DNA from 2 places in the Streptomyces sp. NPDC048442 genome. Region 1 is predicted to be linked to the other one. Evidence: riboswitches for the same ligand, from Rfam matches in the RefSeq annotation. Region 1 holds a riboswitch; the other holds the start of a gene.
The links. Region 1 has a riboswitch for thiamine pyrophosphate ahead of AB0D18_RS13645 (thiamine ABC transporter substrate-binding protein). Riboswitches for the same ligand answer to the same signal wherever they lie in the genome.

Region 2: it holds a riboswitch for thiamine pyrophosphate, as region 1 does, so the genes downstream of both, thiO (glycine oxidase ThiO) here and AB0D18_RS13645 (thiamine ABC transporter substrate-binding protein) in region 1, are expected to answer to the same signal.

Annotation. Positions count from the first base shown of each region.
Region 1 covers NZ_JBEZKB010000007.1:184,444-191,514, reverse strand. The annotation lists partial or broken gene AB0D18_RS13660 (glycosyltransferase 87 family protein) at 1-313, opposite strand, end outside; gene AB0D18_RS13655 (ABC transporter ATP-binding protein) at 536-1,576, opposite strand; gene AB0D18_RS13650 (iron ABC transporter permease) at 1,577-3,196, opposite strand; gene AB0D18_RS13645 (thiamine ABC transporter substrate-binding protein) at 3,271-4,365, opposite strand; TPP riboswitch at 4,445-4,550, opposite strand; gene rlmN (23S rRNA (adenine(2503)-C(2))-methyltransferase RlmN) at 4,590-5,696, opposite strand; gene AB0D18_RS13635 (phosphatidate cytidylyltransferase) at 5,794-6,951, opposite strand; gene frr (ribosome recycling factor) at 6,951-7,071, opposite strand, start outside.
Region 2 covers NZ_JBEZKB010000005.1:7,524-14,594, forward strand. The annotation lists gene AB0D18_RS09615 (deoxyribonuclease IV) at 1-810, opposite strand, end outside; gene pknB (Stk1 family PASTA domain-containing Ser/Thr kinase) at 894-2,801, opposite strand; gene AB0D18_RS09625 (thiazole synthase) at 2,953-3,747, opposite strand; gene thiS (sulfur carrier protein ThiS) at 3,752-3,964, opposite strand; gene thiO (glycine oxidase ThiO) at 3,961-5,208, opposite strand; TPP riboswitch at 5,206-5,318, opposite strand; gene AB0D18_RS09640 (hypothetical protein) at 5,369-5,710, shown strand; gene AB0D18_RS09645 (FAD-dependent oxidoreductase) at 5,778-6,947, shown strand; gene AB0D18_RS09650 (Rv2175c family DNA-binding protein) at 7,010-7,071, shown strand, end outside.

The DNA.
Region 1 (7,071 bases):
CGACCACCCGCACCTCCGACTGCGCCTGCCCGGTCAGGACGAGAACCGTCAGCGGCAGCAGCACCGCCCCCGCCAGCGCCACCAGCACCGGCTTCAGCCGCACCCCGAACACCGCTCGCGGCCGGGCGGCGGCCCACCCGGCCGCCCCGTATCCGAACGCGGCCGTCAGCCCCCACGCACGGTGCGGCCCCAGCCCGGACACGAGAGCGAAGAGCAGGCAGAGCACGCCGCACCCGACCCACCCGACGCCCGCCCTCAACTCCCCTTGCCGCACATGCCGTTTGCCGTCGACAACCACCGTCGCATCGTTCATGCGGCCACGGTGCGGGGCGGTCCGCAGACGTGGCATCACACCCTGGTGCCAACCTCCGGGTCACCCCGTGGCACTACAGGGGTCACTCCGCCGCACCGCCAAGGGCCGGCCCGTGGCACCGACAGGGTCACTCCGTGCCCCGCCAGGGACCGGCCCATGGCACCGACAGGGCCACTCCATGGCACCGCCAGGGACCGGCCCGTGGCACGTCAAGCACCTGTCTCAGCCCTGCAGCAGCACGACCTCGTCCGCCGCGAAGGCGACCCCCACGTCGGCGCCCTCCTCCGGGGCGTCCCGCAGCGCGCATGCGGCCTCCAGCAACGGCCCGTCCGCCGGGCGCAGTTGTACGGCGACGTGGTTGCCCCGGAAGGTGCGCGCGGTCACCGCGCAGGGCAGGCCGTCCGCGACCGGTACGAGCCGGACGCCTGCGGGGCGTACGAGCAGCCGGGTGACGCCCTGCGGGGATCCTGCCGGGACGGGGATCTTGCCCCACACCGTGTCCGCGGCCTCGCCGCTCACGGTCGCCTCCACCACGTTGTCGAAGCCCAGGAAGCGGGCCACGAACTCCGATGCGGGCCGCTGCCAGACGTCGAGAGGGGCCCCGGTCTGCGCGATGCCGCCGTCCCGCATGACGACGACCCGGTCGGCCAGGGCGAAGGCCTCGCCCTGGTCGTGGGTGACGGCGAGGACGGTGGTGCCCAACCGGCCGAAGAGCTGGCGGAGTTCGACCACAAGGCGCTCGCGCAGGCCGCGGTCGAGCTGGCCCAGCGGTTCGTCCAGCATCAGGAGCTTGGGCTGCGGGGCCAGTGCGCGGGCGAGCGCGACCCGCTGCTGTTCGCCGCCGGACAGCGAGGCCACCGCCCGCAGCTGGGCGCCCGGCAGCCCGACCAGTTCCAGCAACTCCTCGGCGCGGCGCACCTGTTCGGCCTGTCCCGCGCCCCGCATCCGCAGACCGAAGGCGACGTTGCCGCCGACGTCCCGCTGCGGGAAGAGCTGGTGGTCCTGGAACATCAGGCCCACCCCCCGCCGGTGCACCGGCACCCCCGCCTGGTCGGCGCTGTCCAGCAACACCCGCCCGGCGTCCGGCAGTTGGAGCCCGGCCACCACCCGCAGCAGCGTCGACTTGCCGCTGCCGCTCGGCCCGAGCACGCAGACGATCTCGTGCGCGGCCACCCGCAGGTCCACCGCGTCGAGCGCCGCCCGCGCACCGAACCGTACGGTGAGAGCTTCCAGCCGCAACAAGGACTGCGCAGCGTCGGTCATTCAGAACTCCCCGGATACGGATCGGTCGGGCCGGATGCGTTCCAGCACCAGCAGCGACACCGCGCACACGACCATGAGGATCGTGCTGAGGGCCATCGCCTGCCCGTAGTTGAGGTCGCCGGCCCGCCCGAGCAGCCGGGCCACGGCCACCGGCAGCGTCGGGTTGTCGGGCCGTGCGATGAAGACGGTCGCGCCGAACTCGCCCAGCGAGACGGCGAAGGCGAACCCGGCCGCCACGAGCAGCGCCCGCCGCACCAGCGGCAGGTCGACCTCCCGCCAGGCCCGCAGCGGCGAGGCCCCGAGGACCGCCGCGGCCTCCCGCAGCCGTCCGTCGACCGCGCGCAGCACGGGCAGCATGGTCCGTACGACGAAGGGCACGCCCACTAGCGCCTGGGCCAGCGGCACCAGGATCCACGAGGTGCGCAGGTCCAGCGGCGGCTTGTTGAGGGTGATCAGGAAGCCGAAGCCCACCGTCACCGCGGAGACGCCCAGCGGCAGCATCAGCAGCGCGTCGAACCCGCGCACCAGCCGCCCCGCCCGCCGGGTGAGGGCGGCGGCCGCCAGACCGCCGACGAGCAGCGCGATCGCGGTCGCCACCACGGCGTACTGCAGGGAGTTCCCGACCGCTTCCAGCGGCGGCACCAGGAAGGTCCCGCCGCTCTCGGCCACCGACCGCAGCGCCAGGTAGTAGCCGAATCCGTACCCCTCGGGCCCGTCCAGCGACCGTTCGACCAGCACGGACAGGGGCAGCAGGATCAGGACAAGTACGGTCGCGAGCACCCCGCCGAGCAGCGTCCACTGCCCGGCGCCGCGCGGCCTGCGCGACGTCTGTGCCGGGTCGACCAGCTTGAGCGCGCTCTCGCGCCGCCGCACCGTCCACGCGTGCACGGCGAGGATCGCACCCACCGCGGCGAACTGCACCAGCGTCAGCACGGCCGCGGTCGGCAGGTCGAGGAGCTGCGCGGTCTGCCGGTACACCTCCACCTCCAGGGTGGAGTAGGCGGGCCCGCCCAGGATCTGTACGACACCGAAGGAGGTGAAGGTGAACAGGAACACCATCAGCGCGGCGGCGGCCACCGCGGGCCCGAGCGCCGGCAGCGTCACCCGCCGCCAGGCCGCGAAACGCCCCGCGCCGAGCACCCGGGCGGCCTCCTCCTGCCGGGGGTCGAGCTGCGACCACAGGCCGCCCACGGTCCGTACGACCACCGCGTAGTTGAAGAAGACGTGGGCGAGCAGGATCGCCCACACGGTGGTGTCGAGCCGTACGCCCCACAGCTCGTCGAGGAGCCCACCGCGCCCGAGCACCGCCAGGAACGCGGTGCCCACCACCACGGTGGGCAGCACGAACGGCACCGTCACCACGGCCCGCAGCAGCTGCTTCCCCGGAAAGTCGAACCGGGCGAAGACGTACGCGGCGGGCAGCGCAAGCAGCAGAGTGAGCGCGGTCGAGGCGAGCGCCTGCCAGGTGGTGAACCAGAGCACGCCGAGGATGTCCGGGTCGCCCAGCACCTCCCCGATCCGCCCGAGCTGCCAGGCATCGCCTGACTTCAGCCCGCGCCCGACGATCGCGACGACCGGGTAGGCGAAGAACAGCGCGAAGAAGGCGACGGGCACAGCCATCAGGCCCAGCCGCACCGCGCTCCCACGCCAGGAACCCCGCCGGGCGCCCCTGGGGGCACCCGGCGGGGTCGTGCCTACTTGTTCACCAGCGAGGACCACGACTTGACCCACTGCTCACGCTTGTCGGCGATCTTCTTGGGCTCCACGGTCAGCGGCTTGTCAATGGTCGCGCCGAACTTGGCGTAGACCTCGGGCAGCTTGGTGTCCTTGGCGGCCGGGTTGACGAACATCTTCAGCGGCAGGTCCTCCTGGAACTGCTTGCCGATGAGGAAGTCGAGGAGCGCCTTGCCGCCCGCCTCGTTCTTCGCGCCGTCCAGCAGCCCGGCGAACTCGATCTGCCGGAAGCAGGTCCCGGTGGCGACCCCGGTCGGCGCCTCGGCCGGCTTCGGCTCGGCGAACAGCACCTCGACGGGCGGGCTGGAGGCGTACGACACGACGAGCGGCCGGTCCGCCTTCGCCTTCTTGCCGCCCGAGGACCCCGAGAACTCGTCGTTGTACGCCTGCTCCCAGCCGTCCACGACCTTGACGCCGTTGTCCTTGAGCTTCTGCCAGTAGCCCTGCCAGCCGTCGTCGCCGTACTGTCCGGCGGTCGCGAGCAGGAAGCCGAGCCCCGGCGAGGAGGTCGCGGCGTTCTCGGTGACGAGGAGGTTCTTGTACGCGGGCTTGACCAGGTCGTCGAGCGACTTCGGCGGCGCGAGCTTCTTGTCCGCGAAGTACTTCTTGTCGTAGTTGACGCAGATGTCGCCGGTGTCGACCGGCGTCACCCGGTGCTCGCCCTTGTCGAGCTGGAGGTCCGCCGGTACGCGGTCCAGGCCCTTCGCCTCGTACGACTGGAACAGTCCGTTGTCGAGCGCGCGCGAGAGGAGCGTGTTGTCGACGCCGAAGAAGACGTCGCCGCGCGGCGAGCCCTTGGTCAGGATCTCCTGGTTGAGGGCTGCCCCGGCGTCCCCGCTCTTCAGCACCTTGACCGTGTAGCCGGTCTGCCGGGTGAACTCCTTCAGCACGGCGGGCGAGGCGGCGAACGAGTCGTGGCTGACCAGCGTGACCGTCTTGGACCCGGCCCCGTCGGCCTTCTTCTCGCCGTCGGACGAACCGCCGCAGGCGGCGAGCGTGCTGACGCCGAGCGCGGCGACGATGGATATCGCCGCGTACTTCTTGATGGTGCTCACTGGTGAATTCCTCCTGGAAATGACCAGGAAGAGACGCGGCCCTGCCCGCACCGGGAGGATGCGGGCAGGGCGCAACAGCTTGAGTAAACGACCGAACTTCCTACCCAGAATGACCTGAGCGAGGTTCAGAGGGTCTGCAGTGAGGACTGCACTCTCAGCGCTGTGGCGCTCCCCTGTCGGAATATGCAAATGTGCGGCCCAGCGTACAACCAGGCCCGGACGTGCTACCGCTCGGACGCCGCCAGCTGGCCGCAGGCTCCGTCGATCTCCTGGCCGCGGGTGTCCCGCACGGTCACCGGCACCCCGTGCGCCGCGATCGCCTGGACGAACGCCTTCTCGTCCTCGGGGCGCGAGGCCGTCCACTTGGAGCCGGGCGTCGGGTTCAGCGGGATCAGGTTGACGTGCACCCGCTTGTTCTTCAGCAGCCGGCCCAGCAGGTCACCGCGCCACGCCTGGTCGTTGATGTCCCTGATCAGCGCGTACTCGATCGAGATCCGGCGGCCGGACTTCTCCGCGTACTCCCACGCCGCGTCCAGGACCTCCCGCACCTTCCAGCGCGTGTTGACCGGCACCAGGGTGTCGCGCAGCTCGTCGTCCGGGGCGTGCAGCGACACCGCGAGGCGGCACTTGAAGCCCTCGTCGGCGAACCGCAGCATCGCGGGCACCAGGCCCACGGTGGACACGGTGATCCCGCGCTGCGAAAGGCCGAGGCCGTCCGGCTCGGGGTCGGTCAGCCGGCGGATCGAGCCGACGACGCGCTTGTAGTTGGCGAGGGGCTCGCCCATCCCCATGAAGACGATGTTCGACAGCCGGGCCGGACCGCCCGGGACCTCGCCGTCGCGCAGCGCCCGCATGCCGTCCACGATCTGGTGCACGATCTCCGCGGTCGACAGGTTCCGGTCGAGACCGGCCTGTCCTGTCGCACAGAACGGGCAGTTCATGCCGCAGCCCGCCTGCGACGAAATGCACATCGTCACCCGGTCCGGATACCGCATCAGCACGGACTCGACGAGCGTCCCGTCGTGCATTTTCCACAGCGTCTTGCGCGTGGTCTCCTGGTCGGTCGACAGGTGGCGCACGACCGTCATCAGCTCGGGCAGCAGCGCCTCGCGCAGCTTCTCCCGCGAGCCGGCGGGGATGTCGGTCCACTCCGCCGGGTCGTGCGCGTACCGCGCGAAGTAGTGCTGGGACAGCTGCTTGGCGCGGAACGGCTTCTCACCGATCTCGGCCACGGCCTCCTTGCGCTCGGCGGGCGTGAGGTCGGCGAGGTGCCGCGGGGGCTTCTTGGCTCCGCGGGGCGCGACAAAAGTGAGTTCTCCGGGTACAGGCATGGTCATACCAGTGTCTCAGATGTACGACAAGGGGCCCGCCGTCCTGTGGACAACGGGCCCCTCACGGGTAAAACAGCAGCTCAGGTACGTAGGAAGCTCACGCGGAACCGATGAAGATGACCATCATCAGCCAGACCACCGGAGCGGTCGGCAGCAGCGAGTCCAGTCGGTCCATGATGCCGCCGTGGCCCGGCAGCAGCGTGCCCATGTCCTTGATCCCGAGGTCCCTCTTGATCATGGACTCGCCCAGGTCGCCGAGCGTGGCACTGGCGGCGACCGCGAGGCCGAGCAGCGCGCCCTGCCACCACGTACCGCCGTCGACCAGCAGCGTCATGCACAGCACGCCGGCCACCATCGCGAAGGCGATCGCGCCGAGCAGGCCTTCCCTGGTCTTGCCGGGGCTGATGCGCGGCGCCAGCTTGTGCTTGCCGAAGCGCCAGCCCACCGCGTACGCCCCGGTGTCGCTGACCACCGTCAGCAGCAGGAACGTCAGCACCCGCTGCGGTCCGTCCTGCGCGGTGAGCATCATCGCGACGAAGGTGGCCAGGAACGGCACGTAGAACGCGGCGAAGACACCCGCGGTGACGTCCTTGAGGTACCCCTCCGGCGGTTCGGTCATCCGCCAGACCAGCACCGCCAGTGCGGTGAGCGCCATGGCGACCCAGGCGCCCTCGGGCCCGCGCACGTAACCGGCGACGACCATGGCCGCACCGCCGACCGCGAGCGGAACCAGCGGAGCCTTGATGCCCTTGCGCTCCTCCAGCCGGGAGGTCAGCTCCCACAGCCCGACGACCACGGCGACCGCTATGACGCCGACGAAGGCGGCCTTCCAGATGAACAGCGATGCCACGATCAGCACGCCGAGTCCGAGGCCGACCCCTATCGCCGCGCGCAGGTCGCGGCCCGCACGCTTCTTCTGGGGCGGCGGCGGGGCCGGGGACGGGGTCGACATGGGCTCCTGCGGCATCTGGTCGCGGAACAGGGGACCGCCCCCGGCAGCAGAAATCCGGGCCGCGTCCCCGGCCGCCGAAGCGGCTGGGGCAGCGGAATTCTGCGCGGCGGGAGCAGGTCCCCGGTTCCGGTCGTCTCGGTCGTCGGCGTCTCTGCCTGTCTCAGGCACGATGGGCATGGGCCGAGTGTGCTGGGCGTCATGCGCATCGTACGCGGGACCCGCCGGGAGGGGACCCTGGTCACGGGTTCCCCATTCACCGGCATAGCCCGCCCTCGGCGGGGCCCCCCAGGAAGAGTCGTTCATCAGACCTCGAGCAGCTCGGCTTCCTTGTGCTTGAGCAGCTCGTCCACCTGCGTGACGTACTTCGCGGTGGTGTCGTCGAGCTCCTTCTCCGCACGGCGGACCTCGTCCTCGCCGGACTCC
Region 2 (7,071 bases), on a different contig from region 1:
CGCCGGGTGCGAGAACAGCTCGCGGAACGGGTCCTCACCGATGTGACCTGCGCCGATGTTCTCGTGACGGTCCTTGTGCGCGCCGGTGACGTCCTTGGAGTCGTTGGCGTGGATCAGCTTGAGGCGGCCCTCGCCCACGGTGTCCACCAGCAGGTCGAGGGTCTGCTTCATGCCGCCGGGACCGGCCAGGTCGTGCCCCGCAGCGAAGATGTGGCAGGTGTCGAGACAGACGCCCAGCTTGGGATGCGAGTCCAGCGCCGCGAAGTACGGGCCGAAGTCCCAGGTCCGCGAGCAGAGCGAGAAGCCCTGGCCGGCCGTCGACTCCAGCAGGAGGTACGGGTCGTCGTCGTGGGTCAGCTCGTCGAGCAGCGGCAGCAGGTGCGTGCGGACCTGCGCGAGAGCCTCCGTGCGGGGCCGCCCGCCGGTCGCCGAACCGGTGTGCACGACGACCCCGAGGGCGCCGATGTCGCGGGCCCTGCGCAGCGAATGCCGCAGCGATTCCACGGACTTCTCGACGGTCGCCTCGGTGTGCGAACCGAAGTTGATCAGGTACGGGGCGTGGACGTACGCCGGGATCCGCTCCTGGGCGCAGGCGGCCCGGAACTGCTCGTCCTGCGCCGGGTTCCCGGCCGGGGTCGCCCAGCCGCGCGGGTTGGCGACGAAGACCTGGACGGCCTCGGCGCCCATCTCGCGGGCGTACGGCAGGCCGACCTTGGCGAGGCCGCCCGCGACGGGGATGTGACCGCCGACGGGGTTGCGGGACGCCGGGAGGCCGACGGGGAACTGGGTGGGGGTATCTGCGGTGCTCATCACCCTCCAGGATGCCGTACCGCCGCGGAGCCCCTCGCTACAGGACCGCTGTGCTCTCGCCACAGGACCGCAGGGCCCCCTCGCTACAGGACCTTCGTCGAGATGGTGATCCTGCTGCCCTCGGGGGCCTGCTCCCCACCGGCCACCGACTGCTTGTCGATCACCTTGCTGAAGGACAGGAACGGCCGCTCCACCTCGACCTCGAAGCCCGCCTCTTTGAGGATGCGGCTCGCTTCGTCGCGCTCCTTGCCGAGCACGTCGGGCACCGAGATCATCCGGGGCCCCTTGGAGACGGTGAGCGTGACGCGCTCGCCCTCGCCGAGCCGGGTGCCGACGGCCACCGACTGGCGGCCCACCTTGCCCGCCTCCGCAGGGGAGTTGACCTGCCCCGGCGCGACGTCGACCTTCAGGCCGAGACCTTCGAGCCTGCTCCTGGCGTCCTCGACGCTCTGCCCGGTCACCGACGGCATGTCCACCGGGGCCCCCTTGCTGACCACCATCGCCACCGCGGAGTCCGGCGACCGGCCGGTGCCGGCCGCCGGGTCCGTGCTGATCACCGCGCCCCGCGGGACGTCCGCACTGAACGCCCTGGTGACGACGCCCGGCGCGAGCCCCGCGTCCTTCAGCTCGCCCCTGGCCTTCGCCAGCGGCATCCTCGTGAGGTCGGGGACCTTCACGATCTCGGGGCCGCGCGAGAGGACCAGCGTCACCGAGCCGTTGGTGCGGATCCGCTCGCCGGGCGCCGGGTCGCTGTCCATGACGGCGCCGCGCGCGACGGTGTCGCTGAACTTCCGTTCCACGCCCTTCAGGTCGAGGCCGGCGGCGTCCAGCTTCTTGCGGGCCTCCTTCTCGGGCTGGCTGAGCAGCCGCGGCACCTGCGTGAACTGCCCGGAGTTGATGTACCAGACCCCGGTGCCCAGACCGAGCACCAGCAGGACGGCGGTCACCAGCCCCACCAGGCCGCGCCGCGAGGACATCGGCCACCGCCGCCGTTGCCCCGCGGGCTCGGGCTCCTCCGGCAGCGGCATCCGCAGCCGGCTCGTGTGCTGCTCGGTGGGCAGGGTCCGCGGGATGACACTGGTCCGCTCCTCGGGACCGGTGCTCACGTTCTCCTGCGCCCGCGGAGGTACGACGTCCAGCTGGGCATCGTCCAGAGCGGACCGCGCGGTCCGCGCCTGCCCCAGCAGCTCGACCGCGTCGAACGGGCGGGCCTGCGGGTGGCGCGCCGTCGCGCTCGCCACCAGCTCGTCGAGGGCCGGGGCCAGCCCCGGCACGGCGGCGGACGGCGCCGGCACGTCCTCATTGAGGTGCTTGTAGAGCACCTGGGCGGGAGTGCCGCCGGAGTGCGGCTTGCTGCCGGTGAGCATCTCGTACAGGACCACGCCACAGGCGTACACGTCGGCGCGGGTGTCGGCGGTGCCGTGCTCGATCTGCTCGGGGGCGAGGTAGGAGACCGTACCGAGGACGGACCCCGTCGTGCTGGTGACCGTGTCCACGGCGCGTACGAGACCGAAGTCGGCGACCTTCACCCGGCCGTCGTCCCCTATCAGGACGTTCTCCGGCTTCATGTCGCGGTGCACGAACCCGGCCCGGTGCGCGGCGCCGAGGGCGGCCAGCACGGGCTCCAGGATGTCGAGCGCGGCCCGCGGCTGGAGCGCGCCGCGCTCGCGCAGCACGTCGCGCAGGGTGCAGCCCGCGATGTACTCCATCGCCAGGTAGACGTAGCTGCCGTCGGTGCCCTGGTCGAAGACGCCCACCACATTGGGGTGTGCGAGGCGGGCCACCGACTTGGCCTCGCGGATGAACCGCTCGACGAAGGAGTCGTCCGCGGCCAGCGAGGGGTGCATCACCTTGAGCGCGAGCACCCGGTCGAGGCGGGTGTCCACGGCCCGGTAGACCGTGGCCATCCCGCCGACGGCGATGCGTGCCTCGACGCGGTAGCGGCCGTCGAGCAGCTGCCCGACGAGGGGGTCCTGGAGGGTCGTGTCCACGGAGGGAGTCTACGAGCCGGTAGGGACAGGTCGGGCGTGGATGTACTTGCTGCCGCCGTTCTGAAGCCGAGCTGTGACGGCCGCGCCCCTTCAGGGGCGCGGCCGCGCGGGCGCGACCAGCCGCGACGCACCCGCACCTATCGCACTCCCCTCAGAACGCCGGCCGCTCCGGATCCAGCCGGGCCAGGCCCTCGCCCGGCGACGACGCCTGCGCGAAGTGGCGGCGGGGGATGCGCCCCGCGCGGTACGCGAGACGGCCCGCCTCCACGCCGTGCCGCATCGCCTCCGCCATCAGCACCGGCTCCTGCGCCCGCGTCACCGCCGAGGCGAGCATCACCCCCGCGCACCCCAGCTCCATCGCCAGCACCGCGTCCGACGCGGTCCCCGCCCCCGCGTCCAGGATCACCGGCACCCCGGCCCGCTCCACGATCAGCTCGAAGTTGTGCGGGTTGCGGATGCCGAGCCCGGACCCGATCGGCGAGCCCAGCGGCATGACCGCCGCGCAGCCCACGTCCTCCAGCTTCCGCGCCAGCACCGGGTCGTCGTTCATGTACGGGAGCACGGTGAAGCCGTCGTCGACCAGTACCTCCGCCGCGTCCAGCAGCTCGACCGGGTCGGGCAGCAGGGTCCGCTCGTCGGCGATGACCTCCAGCTTCACCCAGTCGGTGCCCAGCGCCTCGCGTGCGAGCCGGGCCGTGAGCACGGCCTCGCCCGCCGTGTAGCAGCCTGCCGTGTTGGGCAGCACCCGGATGCCCAGCTTCTCCAGCACGGACAGCACGGAGCCCCGCACGGACGGATCGAGCCGTCGCATCGCCACCGTCGTCAGCTCGGTCCCGGACGCGACGAGCGACCGCTCCAGCACCTCCAGGCTGGGCGCGCCGCCGGTCCCCATGATGAGCCGGGACGAGAACGCGGCGCCGCCCAGTTCGAAGAGATCGTCTGCCATGTCGTCAGCCTCCCTGGACCGCGGTGAGTACTTCGACGCGGTCGCCGTCGGCGAGGGCGGTGGCCGCCCACCGGCCGCGCGGCACCACTGTTTCGTTGAGCGCGGCAGCCACGCCCGCGTGCGCGCGCGTGAGCGCCGCGACGAGGTCGTCGAGCGTCGTACCGGCGCAGACCTCGCGCCCCTCACCGTTCACGGACACGTTCACCGGGGTGTTCATGCGGGCTGCTCCTGTCGTACGGGCACGGGCACGGGTACGGGGGCGGAGTCGGGTGCGGAGTCGGAAGTGAAGCGCTGCGGGGTGAACGCCCGCGCCTCCTCGGGGAGTTCGCCGGTGGTCAGGACGTCCGCCATGACGTCGCCGGTGACCGGGGTCAGCAGCACCCCGTTGCGGTAGTGCCCGGTGGCGAGCAGCAGGCCCGGCAGGGCGGTGGGGCCGAGCAGCGGGGCGTTGTCGGGGGAGCCGGGGCGCAGCCCGGCCCGGGTCTCGGTGAGCGGGAGCTCGGTGATGCCGGGGACCAGCTCGTGGGCGTCGCGCAGCAGCTCGTAGACGCCGCCCGCCGTGACGGTGGTGTCCCAGCCGAGCTCCTCCGAGGTCGCGCCCACGACCAGCTCGCCGTTCTCGCGCGGCACCAGATAGACCTCGCTGCCGCGCACCACGGCGCGCACCGTACGGCTCAGGAACGGGGCGTAGGCGGGCGGCACCGTCAGCCGCAGCACCTGTCCCTTGACCGGGCGCACCGGCGGCAGCACCTCTTGAGGCACTCCCGCGAGCCGCCCGCTGAGCGAACCGGCGGCCAGCACCACCTGGTCGGCGACGACCTCGGTGCCGTCGGCCAGCAGCGCGCCCGAAGCCCTCTCCCGTACGACGGACAGCCGCTCGGCCGTCGTGCGGTACACAACCACCCCGGCGCGCTCGCAGGCCGTCAGAAGGGCGGCTGCCAGCCGTCGCGGGTCGATCTGGTGGTCGCCGTCCACCCGCAGCCCGCCGCGCACGCCCGGCGCGAGCATCGGCTCCAGTCGGCGGCAGTCGCGCCCGCTCAGCCACTCCGACTCCAGGCCCGACTGCCGCTGCAGGGTGTGCAGTTCGCGCAAGTGGGCCCGGTCGTCGGAGTCCAGCGCCACGGCGAGGGTGCCGCACGCGCGGTAGCCGGTGTCCTGCCCCGACGCCTCCTCCAGCTCCGTGACGAAGTCCGGATAGCGGCGCGCGGAGGCGAGGTTGAGGCCGAGCAGGGTCTGCTCGCCGTGGTGGAGTTCGGTGACGGCGGCCAGCATTCCGGCCGCCACCTGTGCGGCGCCGCCGCCCGGTGCGGGGTCGGCGAGCGCGGTGCGCAGACCGCGCTGCGCGGCCCGCCAGGCCGTGACGAGGCCGATGATTCCGCCGCCGACCACCAGGACGTCGTACGGCCGTTGCTCGGAAGCGTGCAGGTGCTCGGAAGCGTGCGGGTGTGGAGATGTGTGCATGGGCGTCCAGCCCCTCCCTTCGCCGGCATGACCCGGATCAGGTTCGTACGGTCGGAGGCCTGGTCAGCCTCCCTCTCAGCCCGGTCAGCCGGGCTCCCGTGAGTGCTTGTACGGTGACCAGACTAGTCCTTGGGTTCAACAGACTGTGAGGGAGCACCCCGTGCCCCGTTCGCTCGACGGACTCGTCCTCGCGCCGGTCGCCGACCAGGCCCCCGGGCAGGTCGGCACCCGCACCCGCTTCACGTACCACGAGCAGGACGGCCGGATCTGGGCCGAGTACGCGGGCGGCGACGTCGTGCGCGGGCAGCTGGTCGGCACGCGCGCGGGGGACCGGCTCGACTTCAGGTACGTCCAGCTGAAACGGGACGGAACGACTTCGTCCGGACATTGCGTCTCCACGGTCACGCTGCTCGCGGACGGCCGCGTTCGGCTGGACGAGAGCTGGGCATGGGAGTCCCAGGAGGGCAGCGGCACGAGCGTGGTCGAGGAACTCCTTTCCTGACGTTGTGTCAGATACATAAGGTGGTCGGGTGAGCGAGCAGAAGCGAATCGTCGTCGTCGGTGCGGGAATGGCCGGGGTGCAGACCTCCGTGGCCCTGCGGGAGCAGGGCCACGGAGGCCGGATCACACTGATCGGCGCCGAGCCCCACCCGCCGTACGACCGGCCGCCGCTGTCCAAGGCGGTGCTGCTCGGCAAGGCCGAGGGCTCGGCCTTCGAGGTCGACTTCGACGCGCTGGGCATCGAGCTCCGGCTGGGGCTCGACGTCACCGGGGTGCGCCCGGCGGACCACGAGATCGACACCCCCGACGGGCCGGTGCCGTACGACGCCCTGGTCCTCGCCACCGGAGCGGACCCCGTCACCCTTCCCGGCACGGCCGGCGTCCCCGACGTCCACCTGCTGCGCACCCTCGACGATGCGCGGCGGCTGCGCCCGGTGCTGGACGCGGCCGCCGACGTGGTGGTGGTCGGCGCGGGCTGGATCGGCGCCGAGTTCACCACCGCCGCAAGGGAAGCGGGTTGCACCGTCACGGTCGTGGAGGCCGCCGACCGGCCGCTCGCCGGGACGATGCCCGCCGAGATCGCCGCGCCGATGGCCGCCTGGTACGCCGAAGGCGGCGCCGAGCTCCTCACCCACGCGCGCGTGGCGGCGGTGGAGCCGGGCGCGGTGCTCCTCGCCGACGGCCGCCGGATCCCGGCCGGCGCCGTCCTCGTCGGTATCGGCGCCAGACCCGCGACGGCCTGGCTGGCGGGTTCCGGCATCGAGCTCGGCCCGGACGGCTCCGTCACCGCCGACGTGCACCTGCGGACCTCGGTCCCCGACGTGTACGCGGTCGGGGACTGCGCCTCCTTCCCGTCCGGGCGGTACGGCACGCGGCTGCTCGTGCACCACTGGGACAACGCGCTCCAGGGCCCGCGCACGGTAGCCGCGAACATCCTGGGCGGCGCCCCGCTGCCCTACGACCCCGTGCCGTACTTCTGGTCCGAGCAGTTCGGCCGCTTCGTGCAGTACGTCGGCCACCACGCGGACGCCGACGAGACGATCTGGCGCGGCGAGCCCGCCGGACCCTCCTGGTCGGTGTGCTGGCTGCGCGGCGGCGCCCTGGTGGCCCTGCTCGCGGTGGGCCGCCCGCGCGACCTGGCACAGGGCCGCAAGCTGGTGGAGGCGGGGGCGGCGCTCGACCCGGCGCTGGCCGCCGACCCTTCCGTACCGCTGAAGTCGGCCGTACGGAAGCCGTAGGAAATCCCCCGGCCGGACGGGCCCGGGTACCGACTGTCGGTCCCGGATGGCACGCTTGTCCTGTGACCGAGATTGACGCAAAGATCGAATCGCTCGTCCCCGCCTGGCTCTACCTCCCCGACAT